DNA from 3 places in the Mycobacterium shigaense genome. Region 2 is predicted to be linked to each of the others. Evidence: predicted binding sites of a transcription regulator. Region 2 holds the regulator's gene; each other region holds the start of a gene.

What was found. Region 2 encodes LexA, which represses DNA repair genes until DNA is damaged. Its sites were predicted from a motif close to CGAACANNTGTTCG; they were not measured.
Positions count from the first base shown of each region.
Region 1: MSG_RS05225 (error-prone DNA polymerase) is a predicted target of LexA. The motif match lies at 878-891, and genes of this name have one in related genera.
Region 3: ruvC (crossover junction endodeoxyribonuclease RuvC) is a predicted target of LexA. The motif match lies at 2,496-2,509, and genes of this name have one in related genera.

Region 1 covers NZ_AP018164.1:1,100,783-1,107,048, reverse strand. Annotated here, with positions in the region: gene MSG_RS05225 (error-prone DNA polymerase) at 1-864, opposite strand, end outside; gene MSG_RS05220 (wax ester/triacylglycerol synthase domain-containing protein) at 1,024-2,421, shown strand; gene otsB (trehalose-phosphatase) at 2,363-3,523, shown strand; gene MSG_RS05210 (MaoC family dehydratase) at 3,520-4,395, opposite strand; gene MSG_RS05205 (histidine phosphatase family protein) at 4,485-5,189, shown strand; gene MSG_RS05200 (SDR family oxidoreductase) at 5,204-6,266, shown strand, end outside.
Region 2 covers NZ_AP018164.1:1,902,272-1,908,537, reverse strand. Annotated here, with positions in the region: gene MSG_RS08975 (proteasome assembly chaperone family protein) at 1-962, shown strand, start outside; gene MSG_RS08970 (alpha/beta fold hydrolase) at 998-2,029, shown strand; gene MSG_RS08965 (PhzF family phenazine biosynthesis protein) at 2,063-2,749, shown strand; gene MSG_RS08960 (peroxynitrite isomerase) at 2,755-3,240, opposite strand; gene nrdR (transcriptional regulator NrdR) at 3,268-3,732, opposite strand; gene MSG_RS08950 (LysM peptidoglycan-binding domain-containing protein) at 3,890-4,390, opposite strand; gene lexA (transcriptional repressor LexA) at 4,682-5,377, shown strand; gene MSG_RS08940 (LGFP repeat-containing protein) at 5,399-6,266, opposite strand, start outside.
Region 3 covers NZ_AP018164.1:2,021,469-2,027,734, reverse strand. Annotated here, with positions in the region: gene MSG_RS09675 (DUF1304 domain-containing protein) at 1-152, opposite strand, end outside; gene ruvB (Holliday junction branch migration DNA helicase RuvB) at 214-1,284, opposite strand; gene ruvA (Holliday junction branch migration protein RuvA) at 1,281-1,895, opposite strand; gene ruvC (crossover junction endodeoxyribonuclease RuvC) at 1,892-2,461, opposite strand; gene MSG_RS09655 (DUF4178 domain-containing protein) at 2,660-3,271, shown strand; gene MSG_RS09650 (DUF2617 family protein) at 3,281-3,784, shown strand; gene MSG_RS09645 (DUF4247 domain-containing protein) at 3,799-4,230, shown strand; gene MSG_RS09640 (DUF350 domain-containing protein) at 4,265-4,720, shown strand; gene MSG_RS09635 (polyamine aminopropyltransferase) at 4,717-6,266, shown strand, end outside.

The DNA of each region.
Region 1 (6,266 bases), 800 kb from region 2:
CGCGGCTGCATCCAGCGACTGCCGCGCCCGGATCGCGCCCATCGCCATGGCCAGCCGGCGCCGCGACGGCCCCGCGAAGTGCGCCCCGGTGGTGGCGACGACGCCGACCCCGAACCGCGGCGCGAGCGCGGCCAGCACGGCGTTGCGTTCGTCGTCGAGCGGATGGCCATGCTGGGTCAGCTCGATGCTGACCCGGTGCGCCCCGAACCGATCCACCAGATCGGCCAGCGCCCGCTGCGCCGCGTCGGGACCTTCGGCGGAAAGCGCTTGACGTACATGGCCTTTGCGACAGCCGGTCAGGATGTGCCAGTGGCCGCCCCCGGCCTCGGTGAGCGCGTTGAAGTCGAAGCGCGGCTTGCCCTTCTCGCCGCCGGCCAGATGCGCCGCGGCCAGCTGCCGCGACAGCCGCCGATACCCTTCCGGGCCGCGAGCCAGCACCAGCAGATGCGGCCCGGGTGGATCCGGCGCCTCGGTGCGCGCGGTCGATCCCAGCGACAGCTCGGCGCCGAACACGGTGCGCACGTCGAGTTCCGCGGCCGCCTCGGCGAACCGCACCGCCCCGTACAGACCGTTGTGGTCGGTCAGCGCCAGGGCCCGCAGATCCAGCCGGGCGGCCTCCTCGACCAGCTCCTCCGGCGTGCTGGCTCCGTCGAGAAAGCTGTACGCCGAATGCGCGTGCAACTCGGCATACGCGACGGACGAGCGCTCCCGCCGCCCGGCCGGTGGTTCGTACACCTCCCGCTTGCGCGACCAGGGGGCCTCTTCCGGGAGTTCCGCCCGAACCGGCGTGCCGGCGTGCCGCGGCTTGCTGTCGAGCAGCCGCTCCATTTCCGCCCAACTCCGCGGCTCATTGCTGAAACCCACACCCGGAGTCTATCGAATAGATGTTCGATTAGCCGCGGTGCTCAAGAAGTTGTTAAAGAGGTTTTCAACTTCTAAACAGGTTCTTAACGCCCTGGGCCTACCGCCCACGGGACTCCGCAACGGATACTGGCATAGGGCTCAACCGGGTGGGGACGAAGGATGGCACGGCTGAACGCGTCGCGGGATACGGGTTTACGCACCGCGAACACGGATCGGCAAGCGAGAATGGCGATCGGTGCCGTCGCCGTCGTCGACGGCGCGGTGCCCGACTTCGAGCAACTGAAAAGGATTCTGGCGGAACGCATCCGGTCAATACCGCGGTGCACTCAGATACTGCGGTTCAACGCCTTCAACGGCGACCGACAGTGGACCGAAGATCCGGAATTCGACGTCGCCCACCACGTGCGCCGCATCGCGGCACTGCGTCCGGGCGATGAGGCCGACCTGTCTCGGGCCATCGCCCACGCGCTGGAGCGGCCCCTGGCGAGAAATCGCCCGCTGTGGGAGTGCTGGGTCATCGAAGGCCTGAAGGGCAAACAGTGGGCGATCTTGATGAAGATTCACCACCATCTCGCCGACGGCACGTCCGCAGCCCAGCTACTCACCCGGCTCTGCGACGATGCCGACAGCGAGGCTTTCGCCAATCGCGTTGCCGGCAAGGATGTTTCACCGGAGGACACCCCACAGCGAGGCTGGGTCGACACCCTGTGGCGGGCCTCGGCCGTCGCCGGCGCCCTCACCAACACGGTGACGGCAGCGGTGTGGCCCGCGGCGCTGACGTCCACGCTCGGGACGACGGCGACCATGCGGCGCTATCAAACCGTGCGGATTTCTCGCACCGCCGTCGAGCACGTGTGCGACAAGTTCGGCGTGACCCCCAACGACGTCGCGCTGGCCGCGATCACCGAGGGCTTCCGGAACGTGTTGCTGCACCATGGCGAACAGCCCCACGCGCAGTCGCTGCGCGTGCTGGAGAACACCGACGATCGCGGCTCGGGCATGCTGCCCTACCTGCCGGTGGAACACGACGATCCGGTTGCGCGACTGCGCAGCGTGCACAGCAAACTGAACCGGCCCCGGCAGGACATTGCGCCCAGCGTCTCCATCGCGGACCTGGCCACCAGCCTTCCTCCAGTGGTGTTGTGCGCCAAGGCGGTTGAGCTGATCAAGCGCCGGCTCCCGCAACCCGGCATCGTCACATTGGCCACCAACGAGCCCGGCCCGCGGCACCGGCTGGGGCTGATGGGTAAGACCGTCCAACGCCTGCTGCCGATTCCACCCACGGCCGCCGAACTGTCCCGCGGTGTCTCGGTACTGAGCTACGGCGACGAACTGATTTTCGGGATGACCGCCGACTACGACGCCGCACCCGAACTCGCACTGCTCGCCGCCGGCATCAAACGGGAGATGGCACGGCTAGTGGCACTCAGCGACGACTCCGTGCTGCTGTTCACCACACGGCGGCGCAAGCGCCCGGCCCGCGGTGGCGTCGCCGCCCGTGAGAAGGTGGGTCGTGCCCGAGTTGGAGCCGCCGACCATCGACCCACGCCGCCATGACGCGGTGCTGTTCGGAGACCATGTAGGGGATGCCGCGGCCGCGTTGGTCCGGCAACTGCGGCAGATCGGCGTCGGCGCCGCCACGTTCGCGTCGAACCCCGCGGGCCTTCGCCAGGCCGTTGAGCGGCTGGGCACGCGCGCGGGACGCACCGTGGTCGTCGCCGACGACGCGGCGGGCGTGGCGGCCGGGCGCAACGGCGGATTCGCGTTGGTCATCGGGGTCGGGGATCCCGACGCCCTGCGCGGCGCGGACACGGTGGTCGCCGACGTGCGCGACGTCGGCGTGCGAACCGGGGACCGGCGGATGTCGCAGCTGCCCGACGCATTGCAGGCTCTCAGCGGCGACCTGACCGTCGAGTCACCCGCGGTGTTCTTCGACTTCGACGGGACCCTGTCCGACATCGTCAACGACCCCGACGCGGCTCGGCTGGTCGCCGGCGCCGGCGAGGCGTTGCAGGAGTTGGCCGCGCGGTGTCCGGTCGCCGTGCTATCCGGGCGCGACCTCGCCGACGTGCGCACGCGCATCGGCCTGCCCGGCATCTGGTATGCGGGCAGCCACGGCTTCGAACTGACGGCCCCCGACGGCACGCATCACCAAAACGACGCCGCGGCCGCGGCCATCCCCGTGCTCGAGCGGGCGGCCGCCCAGCTGCGCGAGCAGCTCGGGTCGATTCCCGGTGTCGTGGTGGAGCACAAACGATTCGGCGTCGCCGTGCACTACCGCAACGCCGCCCGCGATCACGTCGCCGAGGTCGCGGCGGCGGTCCGATCAGCGGGCCAGCGCGACGCGCTGCGGGTGACCACCGGGCGCGAGGTCATCGAACTGCGTCCCGACATCGACTGGGACAAGGGCAAGACTTTGCGCTGGGTAATCGACCATCTGCACCGGGCCGGATCGGGCTCGCTGACGCCGGTCTATCTCGGCGACGACATCACCGACGAAGACGCGTTCGACGCGGTGCGCGAGGACGGCATACCAATCCTGGTGCGGCACAACGACGATGGCGACCGAGCCACCGCCGCGCGGTTCGCGTTGGACAACCCGGCGCGGGCCGCCGAGTTCACCGAACGGCTGGCTCGCCGACTCGCCGCCCCGGCTTAGCCCTCGACGTATTCCACCTCGCCGTCGTCAAGCACCACCCGGCCGGCCTCGGCCCCCTCGGCGCCCGAAGCCTGCGTGCGAAACACCGCCTTGCCCGGCCCGGTCCGCCAGATCAGCGTGGTCAGCGTCTCGCCGGGGAACACCGGCGAGCTGAACCGCGCCGCGATCGAGGTGACGTTGGCCGCGATGCCCTTGCCCAGCTCGGCGACCAGCGCTCGACCCGCCACCCCGTAGGAGCACAGCCCGTGCAGGATCGGCTTGGGGAATCCGGCCAGCTCCCGGGCGAACCACGGATCGCTGTGCAGCGGGTTGCGGTCACCGGAGAGCCGATAGATCAGCGCCTGGTCCTCCCGAGTGGGCAGCGCGACCGTGGCGTCGGGCTCACGATCCGGAAATTCCGGCGCGATCGGCCGCTGCCCCGGCTGCCCGCCGAAACCGCCCGCGCCCCGGACGACGAAGGTGGTCGAGGTCTCGGCGATCAGCTTGCCGGAGTCCGGATCGGTCCCGCGGCCGCGCAGCATCACGACCGCGTTCTTGCCCTCGCCCTTGTCCTGAATGTCGGTGACCTCAGAGACCACCGACAGCTTCCCGGCGGGCGGCAACGGCGCGTGCAGCCGGACACCCTGCGACCCGTGTAAGAGCATGGCCCAGTTGAATTTTCCGATCTTGCCGGCCGCGCCGAACGCCGGAGAGCAGATCACGGCGTAGGTGGGCAGCACCTGCTGGGCGATGTCGTGGCTGTTCTCGGTGGTGAAAGACAGGTCGTCGAGGCCGGCGCCGACGCCGAGGGCATACAGCAGCGTGTCCCGGTCGGTCCACTCGAAGTCCATCGGTTCGCTCACCGCGCCGACCGTGCTCGGGTCGATCGCCATCCGAGTCTCCTCTCGTCAGATTGCAGCTTTTGTCCCCCCAACCATCCCAAGCCCTTCCCCCGGGGCCGCCGGCAGGGCAGGCTATCGACATGCGCAAGCGCACCATCCGGGGCAAAGCGGCAGCGGTGCTGACCGCGGTACTGGTAGTCGGCGCCTGTGGGGGATCGCCGCAGGCACGCAGCATCACGCTGACGTTCATCCGGCACGCGGAGTCGGAGGCGAACGCGAGCGGCACCCTCGACACCTCGGTGCCGGGCCCTGGCCTGAGCCAGCAGGGCAAGACACAGGCCGAAGAGGTCGCCCATCAGGCCGGCCACAACAAGTTCGACGGCGTGTACGCCTCCACGATGGTGCGCACCCAGCAGACCGCCGCGCCGCTGGCCGGCGAGCTCGGCAAGCAGGTGGAGGTCCTGCAGGGCATCCAGGAGATCAGCGCGGGCTGGTACCAGGGCAAACCGGTGTCGATCGAGCCGTCGACCTACCTGCTGGCGCCGGCGGACTGGATCCGCGGCGACATGCAGGACCGCATCCCCGGGTCGGTCAGCGGCAAGGAGTTCAACGACGAGTTCACCAGGGCAGTGCGGAAGGTGTACGACAGCGGCCAATCCAATCCGGTGGTGTTCTCGCACAAATTCGCGATCGAGTACTGGACGCTGCTGAACGCGAAGAATGCCAAGGACAGCCTGCTGACCACCCATCCGCTGCCCAACATCGGGCGCGTGGTGCTCACCGGGAACCCGATCACGGGCTGGACGATCGTGGACTGGGACGGAGTCCGGAACTTCTCGGGCTGATCTACCATGGCGCCATGCGCTATGTCGTTACCGGCGGTACCGGGTTTATTGGTCGGCGCGTCGTTTCCCGCCTGCTTCAGACGCGGCCGGACGCCCAGGTGTGGGTGCTGGTCCGCCGCCGGTCGCTGGGGCGCTTCGAACGACTTGCCGCCGGGTGGGGTGAACGGGCGAAACCGCTGGTCGGCGAGCTGCCGCAGCTCGAGCTGAGCGACGAGACGCTCGCCGAGCTGGGCCGGGTCGATCACGTGGTGCACTGCGCGGCGATCTACGACATCACCGTCGGCGAGGCCGAACAGCGGGCCGCCAACGTCGAGGGCACCCGCGCCGTCATCGCGCTGGCCCGGCGCCTGGATGCCACGCTGCACCACGTGTCGTCGATCGCCGTGGCGGGCGACTTCGCCGGCGAATACACCGAGGACGACTTCGACGTCGGACAGCAGCTGCCGACGCCCTACCACCGGACGAAGTTCGAGGCCGAGTTGCTGTTGCGGTCGGCACCCGGCCTGCGCTACCGCATCTACCGCCCGGCCGTGGTGGTGGGCGACTCGCGGACGGGTGAGATGGACAAGATCGACGGCCCGTACTACTTCTTCGGGATATTGTCGGCGTTGGCTCGACTGCCCAAGCTGACCCCGATCCTGCTGCCCGACACCGGTCGCACCAACATCGTCCCGGTCGACTACGTCGTCGACGCGCTCGTCGCGCTGCTGCACACCGCGGACGCCGACGGCCGTGCCTTCCATCTGACCGCACCGAAAAGCATTGGGCTGCGCGGCATTTACCGCGGTGTGGCGAAGGCGGCCGGCCTGCCGCCGCTGCGCGGGGCGCTGCCGCGATCGATGGCCACCCCGGTGCTCAAGGCGAGCGGGCGCGTCAAGGTGCTGCGCAACATGACCGCCACCCAGCTGGGCATCCCGGCCGAGGTGCTGGACCTGGTCGACCTGGCGCCCACGTTCGTCAGCGATCAGACACGGGAGGCGTTGTCCGGCAACGGAATCGAAGTTCCCGAGTTCGCCGGCTACGCGCCCCGGCTGTGGCGCTACTGGGCCGAGCAGCTGGATCCCGATCGGGCGCGCC
Region 2 (6,266 bases):
AGGACCCTGACGATGGGTACTACCAGCCAGGGCAGGCCGGTATGTACGAACTCGAGTTCCCGGCACCGCATCTGGTGACGTCGGACGGCCGCGGCCCCGTGTTGGTGCACGCCCTGCAGGGGTTCTCCGACGCCGGCCACGCGATACGGCTGGCCGCCAGCCACCTCAAGGCGGCGCTGGACACCGAACTGGTCGCGTCTTTCGCCATCGACGAATTGCTGGACTACCGCTCGCGGCGGCCGCTGATGACCTTCAAGACCGACCACTTCACCCACTACGACGACCCGGAACTCAGCCTGTACGCGCTGCGCGACAGCGCCGGCACCCCGTTTCTGTTGCTGGCCGGCCTGGAACCCGACCTGAAGTGGGAGCGATTCATCACCGCGGTGCGCCTGTTGGCCGAGCGGCTGGGCGTGCGCCAGACCATCGGCCTGGGCACCGTGCCGATGGCCGTTCCGCACACCCGGCCGACCACGCTGACCGCACACTCCAACAACAAGGAACTGATCGCCGATTTCCAGCCGTGGATCTCCGAGATCCAGGTCCCCGGCAGCGCGTCGAACCTGCTGGAGTACCGCATGGCCCAGCACGGTCACGAGGTCGTCGGGTTCACCGTCCACGTGCCGCATTACCTGACCCAAACCGACTATCCCGCCGCCGCGCAGGCGCTGCTCGAGCAGGTCGCCAAGACCGGGTCGCTGGAGCTGCCGCTGGCCGCTCTGACCGAGGCGGCCTCCGAGATCCGGACCAAGATCGACGAGCAGGTGGAGGCCAGCGCCGAGGTCGCCCAAGTGGTGGCCGCCCTCGAGCGCCAGTACGATGCCTTCATCGACGCTCAGGAGAACAGGTCGTTACTGGCACGCGACGAGGACCTGCCTAGCGGCGACGAACTTGGCGCAGAGTTCGAGCGATTCCTCGCCCAGCAAGCGGAGAAGAAGCGCGACGACGACGACCCAGCCTGAGCGTTGCGAGCCGGCCCGATGACGGAGTTTGCGACATGACCGAGCGGCAGCGTAAGAGCAATCTTCGCCCGGTGCGCGAAGTCACCGCGCCCCGACTCGAGTTCCGCACCATCCACGGCTACAAGCGGGCGTACCGGATCGCCGGTTCCGGGCCGGCACTGCTGCTGATCCACGGCATGGGCGACAACTCCACGACGTGGAATACCGTGCAGGCCAAGCTCGCCCAGCGGTTCACGGTCATCGCCCCCGATCTGTTGGGGCACGGGCGGTCCGACAAGCCGCGCGCCGATTACTCGGTCGCGGGCTACGCCAACGGCATGCGCGATCTGCTGTCCGTGCTCGATATCGAGCGGGTGACCATCATCGGTCATTCGCTCGGCGGCGGGGTGGCGATGCAATTCGCCTACCAGTTCCCGCATTTGGTCGAGCGGTTGATCCTGGTCGCCGCGGGCGGGGTCACCAAGGACGTCAACGTCGCCTTCCGGCTGGCCTCGCTGCCGATCGGCTCCGAGGCCCTGGCGCTGCTGCGGCTGCCGCTGGTGCTGCCGACGGTGCAGCTGGCGGGGAAGCTGGCGGGCCTGGCGATCGGCTCGACAGGCCTGGGCCGCGACCTGCCCCACGTGCTGCGCATCCTGGACGACCTGCCGGAGCCGACGGCCTCGTCGGCGTTCAGCCGGACACTGCGGGCCGTGGTGGACTGGCGCGGGCAGATCGTCACCTTCCTGGACCGATGTTATCTGGCCGAGGCCATTCCCACCCAAATCGTTTGGGGCACAAAGGATGTCGTCGTCCCGGTCCGACACGCCTGGATGGCCCACGCCGCGATGCCCGGCTCCCGCCTGGAAATCTTCGAGGGCGCGGGCCACTTCCCCTTCCACGAGGACCCGGCCCGCTTCATCGACGTGGTCCAGCGCTTCATCGAGACCACCGCGCCCGCCGAATACGATCAGGCCGCCTTGCGCCGTTTGCTGCGTAGCGGCAGCGGCGAAAAGACGATCACCGGCTCGGCGGACACCCGCGTCGCGGTGCTCAACGCGATGGGATCCGACGAGCGCAGCGCCACCTGATATTTCGGTTGACCCGCGCCGTACAGTCGGGGCATGGCTATCGATGTGACGGTCTTGCGCGTGTTCACCGATGCCGACGGAAGGCACGGCAACCCGCTCGGGGTCGTCGATGCCGCGCAGGTCGAGCCCGCCGGGCGACAACGCCTGGCGACCGAGTTGGGTTACAGCGAAACGATATTCGTTGAGCTCCCCGATGCCGGCTCGACCACCGCGGTCGCCGCCATTCACACGCCGAGTACCGAGCTTCCCTTCGCCGGGCACCCGGCCGTCGGCGCATCGTGGTGGCTGCGCGACATCGGTGCGCCGATCGACACGCTTCGGGTAAGGGCCGGGATCGTCCAGGTGCACTACGCCGGTGATCTGGTGGGCGTCAGCGCCGACGCGCAATGGGCCCCCGACTTCACCCTCCACGAATTCGATTCCGCCGAGCGGCTTTTGGCGGCCGATCCGGCCGAGTTCGCGGACGATACCGCCCATTACCTGTGGGCCTGGGTCGACGAATCGGCCGGGTGGCTGCGTTCGCGGATGTTCGCCGCAAGCCTGGGCGTGCCGGAGGACGAGGCGACGGGCTCGGCGGCGTTACGGATCACCGATCACCTCGGCCGCGACCTGAGGATCACGCAGGGCAAGGGGTCGATACTCGAGACCACCTACAGCCCCGACGGCTGGTTACGCGTGGCCGGCCGCGTCGTCAACGACGGTGCGCGACGGCTGAATTGATCGCGTCAGGGCTTGCGGCGCAATACCGCGGCGAGATGCTCCTGCAGGGGTTGCCCGACCGCGCCCATCTGCAGCAGGTAGGACAGCTCGTCGCCGACGACGCGAAGCGAACGGGTCAACGCGGTCACCTCTTTGGCCGTCGGCGCCAACCCGATGACCGTTGTGGCCAACTCGATTTCGATGACATCGCCGGTCACCGAGTAGGTGCCCACGTCGATTTCGGAGATGCCGTTCGGGTGCGCGAGAACGAGCTCGGCGTTCCCCGGTCGCGGCACCCGCAGATACCCCGTCTCGGCATGTAGCGGTCGGCCGTCCGAAGCCGCCCTGGTTTTTTGCGAGTAGACCAAAAACGGCTTGCCGACATGGGAGAAGACGACTTCCTCGTCGTAGTCGAAGGTCTCGATCGTCGGGTACTTTCCGGTGCCCCGACCCGCCCACGTGCCCAGCAGCGGCGCCAGCGCCTCGAGATCGGGATGCAGCGCCGCGGGCATGAATACAGCCTAGCCCCGCGCACCGGGTCAGCCCGGGGCCGGTACCTCGCGGTGCTTGCGTAGCGCCTCGATCTCGCGCTCGAAATCCTCGGCCGAGGTGAAGGATCGGTATACCGACGCAAAACGCAGATAAGCGACCTCGTCGAGGTCACGCAACGGGCCCAGGATCGCCAGGCCCACCTCGTGGCTGGGGACTTCCGGCGACCCGGCCGCACGCACGGTGTCTTCCACCTGCTGGGCCAGCAGGCTCAGCGCGTCCTCGTCGACCTGACGGCCCTGGCAGGCGCGGCGGACGCCCTTCATCACCTTCTCGCGGCTGAACGGCTCGGTGACACCGCTGCGTTTGACGACGGCCAGGACGGCGGTCTCGACCGTGGTGAAGCGTCGCCTACACTCGGGGCAGGACCGGCGGCGCCGAATCGCTTGGCCTTCATCGGTTTCGCGCGAGTCGATCACCCGGGAATCGGGATGACGGCAGAACGGACAGTGCATGACTGCTCCTTTGCCGTGCTGACACCTCGCGGAACACCACGAGCGTACCTGTGCGGTCCCCCGGCAGGCCAACACGGCCACGACGTGGCTGCACCGGCCGCCCCGGGGCCCGAAGCGCCTTGGCGTAGAGCGGTTTTCGCGCGCCGTCGCGGCTTCGTCAGCCGACCGGGGCGATCAGCGTCTGGCCCGCCGACAACGCCGGCGAGTTCAAGTCGTTGAGTTCGCGGATGCGCTGGGCGACCTGGCGAGCCGGTGCGTCAGGCGCCACCCGGTGCGCCACGTCCTGCAAGGACTCGCCCGGCTCGACCCGCACGACAGCGAGCCTGTCCGGCACGGCGGCGGTGGCAGAGTTCCCGGAGACGCCGTTGGCCATCTCGCCAAGGTTGGCGATCAGGCCCAGCCAGACGGTGATGACTCCGGCCAGCAAGGCCAGCCCGAGCGTGGTCATCAGCGAGGCCGGACGACCGCGACGGTGCGGTGCCGTCGACCTGGCGACGCCGGTGCCGTGGTAGCGCATCCGCAGGTCAGCCGGGCGCGCCGCAACCGGCCGGCGGGCCCGCACGACGCGCTCGCGGTCGTAACGGGTCCCTTGAGCGAGGGTGTTGCTCGGACGCCGGACATCGCTGGTACGCGACGAGACGGTGTGGATGAGTGTCATGTGCGTTCCTCCGGTCGGTAGTACTCGCTCGTGTGTTCGACTGTATCGCTCGTGTGTTCGATATCCGAACATTTGAGCGAAGCGTGTCGCACACGCCAAACGCTAGACCGCACCACCGACAAAACTGGCGGGAATGTCAGGGCCGTCATGCGGCGCGGATACCCGATCCGAAAAAAAGTTACACACGTGTGATTCGCCCGTCATAGGGTCTTTAGGCCCCGCTGTGCTGCGACGACACGCTAGTCGAACACATGTTTGATTCTACGGTGCTGCCCCGCTACATTCAGTGCCATGAGCGACAGCAACGACACCTCGGCCGGCCCCGACGGCCGGCTGCACTCCGTGGATCCATCGCTTACCGAGCGGCAACGCACCATCCTCAACGTCATCCGCGAGTCGGTGACAACCCGCGGCTACCCGCCCAGCATCCGGGAGATCGGCGATGCCGTCGGCCTGACGTCCACTTCCTCGGTGGCACACCAGCTGCGCACCCTGGAACGCAAGGGCTATCTGCGCCGCGACCCGAACCGTCCCCGCGCCGTCGATGTTCGCGGCGCCGACGACACCGGGGCGGCACCCGTGACCGAGGTCGCGGGGTCCGACGCCCTACCCGAACCCACCTTCGTTCCCGTGCTCGGGCGCATCGCGGCCGGCGGACCGATCCTCGCCGAAGAGGCCGTCGAGGACGTCTTCCCGCTGCCGCGTGAATTGGTCGGCGAGGGCACGCTGTTCCTGCTTAAGGTGGTCGGCGACTCGATGGTCGAGGCCGCGATCTGCGACGGCGACTGGGTGGTCGTGCGGCAGCAGAATGTCGCCGACAACGGCGACATCGTCGCGGCCATGCTCGACGGTGAGGCGACCGTCAAAACCTTCAAACGCGCCGGAGGTCAGGTGTGGCTGATGCCGCACAACCCGGCGTTCGACCCCATTCCCGGAAATGACGCGACCGTGCTGGGCAAGGTCGTCACCGTGATTCGCAAGGTGTAGCCGCCCGACGCTCGGTGGCCGTCAGTCGGCCCTGACGAAGCCGTTCGCGACGGCGGCTTCCTCGCTGGACAGCCAGATCTCGGCCAGCGTGTCGTGGTACAACTCGCTGTCGGGGGTGTAGTACAGCCCGAAGCGGGGGCTGGCCTTGATGGGATAGCCGTCGGGCATCTGATACGGATCGTCCATGGGCAGGTGGATCGTCGGGCGCCCGGCCGGCGTTAGCGCCACAAAGCCGCCGGTCGGAACGAAATCCAGATCGTCCTCATCGACGTCCGCGGCCGCGTGCCGCCCGGATCTCGGTGCGGCAGGCGCGGCGGCCACGCCGGCGGCGGCACCCGCGGCCGCGACATCCGGCGGAGTATGCGGCACGGCCAGGTCAGGGAAGTCGGCGTCAGTGTCGGCGGTGACGGCCTGGGCCGGCTCCGCGCCGGGTCCCGCGAACTCCTCGTAGCCGTCGTCGGGACCGAAGGCCCCGGCGTACACGGCCTCGGAGGCGTCGTCGGGGTAGCCGCCCTCCGCGTAGGAGTCGTCCGGATAAGCGTCGTCCGGATAAGCGTCGTCCGGATAAGCGTCGTCCGGATAAGCGTCGTCCGGGCCGGCATCGGCGTAGCCGGCGGCCGCGAGCTCCGCCGCCGAGACGACGGGGATGGAATCGGTGTCGACCGCGTCGGGATCGTGCTGCTCGGCACGTTCCTCGTCGACGTATTCCCCAGCGCCCCAAACCTCTTTGTCGTCGCCGGCCTCATAGGCCGCGTGTGGCCAGTGGCCGTGCGGCGCGCCGGCCACACGCGCGTCCTCCGGCGACTCACCGAATCGGTAGTCCTCGGTCGCGCCTTCGGTGTAGTCGGGGCCCCAGCGAGGTTCGCCCGTCTCGTCGTAGCCGGACGCG
Region 3 (6,266 bases), 120 kb from region 2:
AAGGCCAGCAGCCGGGTGGTCTCGGCCTCCTCGGGCGTGGTGCCGAACGTCGCGCGAGTGCGCGGCGACGTCCAGGTCAACGACTCCATCACGAAGATGTAGACGTGCAGCAGCGCCGCCAACGCGGCGAACACCAACCCGGCGATGATCATTGCGCCTCTTCTCTGACGGTGACGACCGCTTCGCCCGGCAACGCCGCGCTCGCGATCGTCGCTATTCGAATAGCCCCGGCTGGCTCAGCCCGGTGACCCCGGCCGGTGGAACCAGGCCCAAGTGTGTCCAGGCCAGCGCGGTGGCCACCCGGCCGCGCGGGGTCCGGGCGACCATGCCGGCACGCACTAGGAACGGCTCGCACACTTCCTCGACGGTGGCAGCCTCCTCCCCGACCGCGACGGCCAGCGTCGAAACCCCGACCGGGCCGCCGCCGAAGCTGCGGGTCAGCGCCGAGAGCACCGCCCGGTCCAGCCGGTCCAGGCCGAACTCGTCGACGTCGTAGACCGCCAGCGCCGCCTTGGCGACGTCCCGGGTGATCACACCGTCGGCCCGCACCTCGGCGAAGTCACGCACGCGGCGCAACAGGCGGTTGGCGATGCGGGGCGTCCCGCGCGAGCGCCGGGCGATCTCGGCGCCGGCATCGGCGCCCAGCTCGATGCCGAGGATGCCGGCCGACCGGCTCAGCACCCGCTCGAGTTCGGACGGCTCGTAGAAATCCATGTGCGCGGTGAAGCCGAACCGGTCACGCAGCGGTCCCGTCAGCGCACCCGACCGGGTGGTCGCACCGACCAGGGTGAACGGTGCGACGTCCAGCGGAATCGACGTCGCCCCAGGGCCTTTGCCCACCACCACGTCGACCCGGAAGTCCTCCATCGCGAGGTAGAGCATCTCCTCGGCAGGCCGGGCGATGCGATGGATCTCATCGATGAACAGCACGTCGTGCTCGACCAGGTTGGACAGCATCGCGGCCAGATCGCCGGCGCGCTCGAGCGCGGGCCCCGACGTCACGCGCAGCGAGGAACCCAGCTCGGCGGCGATGATCATCGCCAGCGACGTCTTGCCCAGCCCCGGCGGTCCCGACAACAGGATGTGATCCGGTGTGCCGCCGCGATTTTTGGCTCCCTCGATGACCAACTGCAACTGCTCGCGCACCCGGGCCTGGCCGATGAACTCCCCCAGTGAGCGGGGCCGCAGGCTGACGTCGACATCGCCCTCGCCGACGGTCAGGGCCCCAGAAACTTCGCGCAGGTCGCGATCCGCGTAGTCGTCGGGATCGTCGTAGTCGCTCATTTCGCCTTGCCCAGTATCGACAGGGCGGCGCGCAGCGCGCCGGAAGTCGTCGGCTGCTCACCCTTTTCGCGGCTGGCGGCCAGCACACTGTCGGTAGCGTCCTCGGCCTGCTTCGCTGCGAAGCCCAGACCCACCAGGGCCTCGACCACCGGGCCTCGCACCGCGTGGCCGTTGGCGCTCGCGCCGGCCGGGGCCGGGGCGGACGTGCCGGTGGCATAGATCTTGTCGCGCAACTCCAGCACCATACGTTCGGCGCTGCGCTTGCCGATCCCGGGCACCCGGGTCAGCGCGACGACGTCGCCGTCGGCCAGCGCCTGGCGCAACGAGTCGGCGTCGTGCACGGCCAGGGTCGCCATGGCCAGCCGCGGCCCGACGCCGGACACCGAGAGCAGCGTCAAGAACAGGTCACGGGTGTCGCGGTCCGGAAATCCGTACAGCGTCTGGGAATCCTCGCGCACGATCATCGCGGTGACCAGCCGGGCTTCACTGCCGTGGCGCAACGTGGCCAGCGTCGAGGGGGTGGCGTTGACGTGGTAGCCGACGCCGCCGGCCTCGATCACCGCGTGGTCGAGTGCCACTTCGAGGACTTCACCGCGTATCGACGAGATCATCGGGCGGCCTTGACCTTTGCGCTCTTCAGCTTGGCCGCGTAGGCGTCGCGTTGCTTAGCGGCCAGCGCCTCGGCGGCGGCCATCCGGGCCAGCATCGGCGCGCGCCAGCAGTGGCAGATGGCCAGCGCCAGCGCGTCGGCGGCGTCGGCCGGCGTCGGTTTGGATTGCAGCGCAAGGATTCTGGTGATCATCGCGGTGACCTGAGCCTTGTCAGCGGTGCCGTTGCCGGTGACGGCTGCCTTGACCTCGCTGGGCGTGTGGAAGTGCACCTCGACCGCGCGCCGGGCAGCCGCCAGCGCGATCACGCCGCCGGCCTGCGCGGTGCCCATCACCGTCGACACGTTGTGCTGGGAGAACACCCGCTCGATGGCCACGACGTCCGGCCGGTGGGTGTCCAGCCAGTGCTCGACCGCGTCGCTGATGGCCAGCAGCCGCATGGGCAGCGGCGCATCCGACGGGGTACGCACCACGTCGACGTCCAGCGCGACCACGCTGCGGCCGCGCCCGGTCTCGACCAGCGACAGCCCGCACCGGGTCAGCCCGGGATCGACGCCCATCACGCGCATTGCCCGCTCCCGCTTCTTCCCAAGCCTCATCCACCGAACAGCTGTTCGATAGGGTAGCGGTCGGGACCGACCGCTGCCGGCAGGACACGCGCGGGGCCCGGTTTCTTGGCCCGCGCGCGTATCTGGCCCGCCCTGCGCAAAAGCTGTTAACTTGAGTTCCAAAATTCGCTCTCGCGACGGGGCACGGAAAGGGACGGCGTGGGAACACTGCTGGTGGTACTCGCCGCGGTGCTGTTCGTCGCGTCCATCGTGGTGCTCGTCATCGCTTTGCGGCGGCCCAAGAAATCGGCCCAGCCCGGCGGCCGGTCCGATCCGCTGACCTTCAACGCCATGCCGCAGTTCGGGCCGCGGCAACTGGGTCCGGGCGCGATCGTCAGCCACGGCGGCATCGACTACGTCGTCCGCGGTTCGGTGACGTATCGCGAGGGCCCGTTCGTCTGGTGGGAGCACCTGCTGGAAGGCGGCGATCAGCCGCTGTGGTTCAGCGTCGAGGACGACGACGGGCGCCTCAAGCTGGCGCTGTGGGTGACCCGCAAAGACCTCACGCTGCAGCCCGGCGACCGGTACGTGGTGGACGGCGTGACCTTCCACGAATCCGAGCGGGGCCGGTCCTCCTACACCAGCGAGGGCACGACCGGGCTGCCCCCCGGCGGCGAGATGGAATTCCTGGACTGCACCAACGCCGACGAGTCGGCACTGTTGTCGTTCGAGCGCTGGGCCCCCGACATGCCGTGGGAGATATCGACGGGCAAGCCCGTGCTGCCCGGCGAGCTCACCGTCTACCCCGCTCCTCCACCGTCAGCCCCCTAGGACCACCCGGTGCCGCTCCATCGACTCGCCGTGGCTCCGGCGGACGTATCCGGAACACGACTCGGGCTGGCGCTCAATGCTCCGGCGCCCCCACCGCTGGCCAGCTACCTGCTGGAGCATCCCGGCGGCGGTGCGCTGCGGCTCGGGGTGCTGGGCGCCTCACACGTCGTCACGGTCGAACACGCCGCGGGTCGCTTCTCCGAACAGGTGTCATGCACCGCCCGCAAGCACGGCGGCCCGCTTCCGGAGCATGCGGACGCCCCAGGCTACCGCATCGAATCCAGCACGGTCATGCACGACGAGGAGGTGTTTCGCCAACTCGCGCAACGGCTTCGGGACGAGTGCAGCACCGCGACCGGCTGGCTGGGCGGTACGTTTCCCGGCGATGACGCCGCCCTGACCGTGCTGGCCGCCGAGCCCGACGGCACCGGCTGGCGCTGGCAGACCTGGCACCTGTACCCGGCGGCATCCGGCGGCGTGGTGGTGCACACGGCGAGCCGGTGGCACCCGTGAGCCGCTGGAACCGCATGAGCCGCAACGGCTTGCTCATTCTCTCCGGTGGCCTGGCGCTCGCCGGGATCGCGTCGTTGGTCTTCGGAATCATGTTGCTCAACAAGGACATTGCGTCCTACATCGCGAGCAACTACAAGGAGTATGCCCGCGACGCCAACGGAACGCGGTACGTGTGCAGCGACACCCCCGACGAGGTGGCCGACTCCCTCGCCGACTATCAGGCGCCCGACGCACGCGCCGACAACGACAATAATGAGTACCTGCGGTACAGCAACAACATCGTGATCGTCGGCCCGGACGGCAACCGCCCCTGCACCATCCGGGTCGAAACCTTGAGCGCCGGATACAACCACGGGTCGTTCATCTTCCTCGGCCCCGGGTTCGGCCCCGGCTCCCCGTCAAGCGGCTCCGGCGGAACCCCCGGCGGTCCCGGGGGGACCAAGTAATGCCTATCGGGCGGCAACCGCAAAGGAGATAGCTGTGTACCTTGCCTTCGAGATCGGAAACGTCGACGTCAACCCAGTCCTCAAAGGCGTCGTCGCGACGATCCTGTATTTCGTTGTCGGCATGGGGGTCCTGCTGATCGGGTTCTACATGGTAGACCTGTTGACCCCCGGCAAGCTGCGCCAACTGGTTTTCCTCGATCGCCGCCCGAACGCCGTGGTCGTTGCGTGCGCGATGTACGTCTCGCTCACCGTCGTTATCGTCAGCGCGATCGCCAACTCGTATAGCCAGCTGGGCCAGGGGCTGTTGGGCGTGGCGGTCTACGGCCTGATGGGTGTGGCCCTGTTGGCCGTCGCGCTGCTGGCGGTTCACGTGCTGATTCCGGGCAACTTCCACGAGCACGTCGACGACCCGGCGCTGCATCCCGGGTCGTTCGCGGTGGCCGTGATGCTGCTGGCGGTGGGGTTTGTGACGGCCGCCGCGGTGTCATGACATCGGTCGACTCGCCGGCGCCACAGGGGGTCCGGCCGACGCAAACGTCGGCACGCTGGCGGGCCGTGTTGCTGGCGGCCGTCGCGGCGTGTGCGGCGTGCGGCATCGTGTACGAGTTGGCACTGCTGACGCTGTCGGCGAGCCTCAACGGCGGCGGCATCGTCGCCACCTCGCTGATCGTCGCGGGCTACATCGCGGCACTGGGCGCGGGCGCACTGCTAGTCAAGCCGTTATTGCGTTATGCGGCAATAACTTTCATTGCAATCGAGGCGCTGCTAGGCATCATCGGCGGACTGTCCGCGGCGGCACTGTATGTCGTGTTCGCGTTCGTCGACGGGTCGACCTGGGTGCTGGCGATCAGCACCGCCGTGATCGGCGGGCTGGTCGGCGCCGAGGTGCCGCTGCTGATGACGCTGCTGCAACAGGGGCGCACGGCGGGGGCCACCGATGCCGGCCGGACGCTGGCCAACCTCAACGCGGCCGACTACCTGGGCGCGCTGGTCGGCGGGCTGGTGTGGCCGTTCATTCTGCTGCCGCAGCTGGGGATGATCCGCGGCGCGGCAGCCACCGGCATCATCAACCTGGTCGCCGCGGCCGTCGTGGCGATGTTCTTGCTGCGACGCGTGGTATCGACCAGGCAGCTGGTGACGGCGCTGACCGCGCTCGCCGCCGCCCTCGCGCTGCTGGTCTCACTGCTGGTCCGCTCTCACGACGTCGAAACCACAAGTCGCCAAAGGCTTTACGCCGATCCGATTATCGCCTATCGGCACACCGCTTACCAGGAGATCGTGGTCACCCGCCGCGACAACGACACGCGCTTGTACCTCGACGGCGGTTTGCAGTTCTCCACCCGGGACGAATACCGCTACACCGAGAGCGTCGTCTACCCCGCGCTCGGCAGGCCAGGTGGGGAAGGCGCGCACTCGGTGCTGGTGCTCGGCGGCGGCGACGGCCTGGCCGCGCGAGAGTTGTTGCGCCAGCCCGGTGTCGACAAGATCGTGCAGGTCGAACTCGACGCCGCGGTGATCGACATCGCGCGCACCACCTTGCATGAAGCCAACGGCGGCGCGCTGGACAACCCGCGGGTCGACATCGTGATCGACGACGCGATGAACTGGTTGCGCGCCCCGCATCCGGAGGCGCGCCCACCGGGCGGCTTCGACGCCGTCATCGTCGATCTGCCCGACCCGGACACCCCGGTGCTGGGCCGGCTGTATTCGTCCGAGTTCTACGCGTTGGTCGCGCACGCGCTGGCGCCCGGCGGGCTGATGCTGGTGCAGGCGGGCAGCCCGTTCTCCACCTTGACGGCGTTCTGGCGCACGGTGTCGACGATCCGTTCGGCCGGTTACGCGGTCACGCCGTATCACGTGCACGTGCCCACCTTCGGCGATTGGGGTTTCGCGCTGGCCGGCCGCGGCGATGCCCCGCCGACCCCGACCATGCCCGCCAACGCGCCGCCGCTGCGCTTCCTCAACCAGCAGGTGTTGCAGGCCGCGACGGTGTTCTCCGCCGATGTCGGCCCCCGCCCGCTGGACCCGTCGACGCT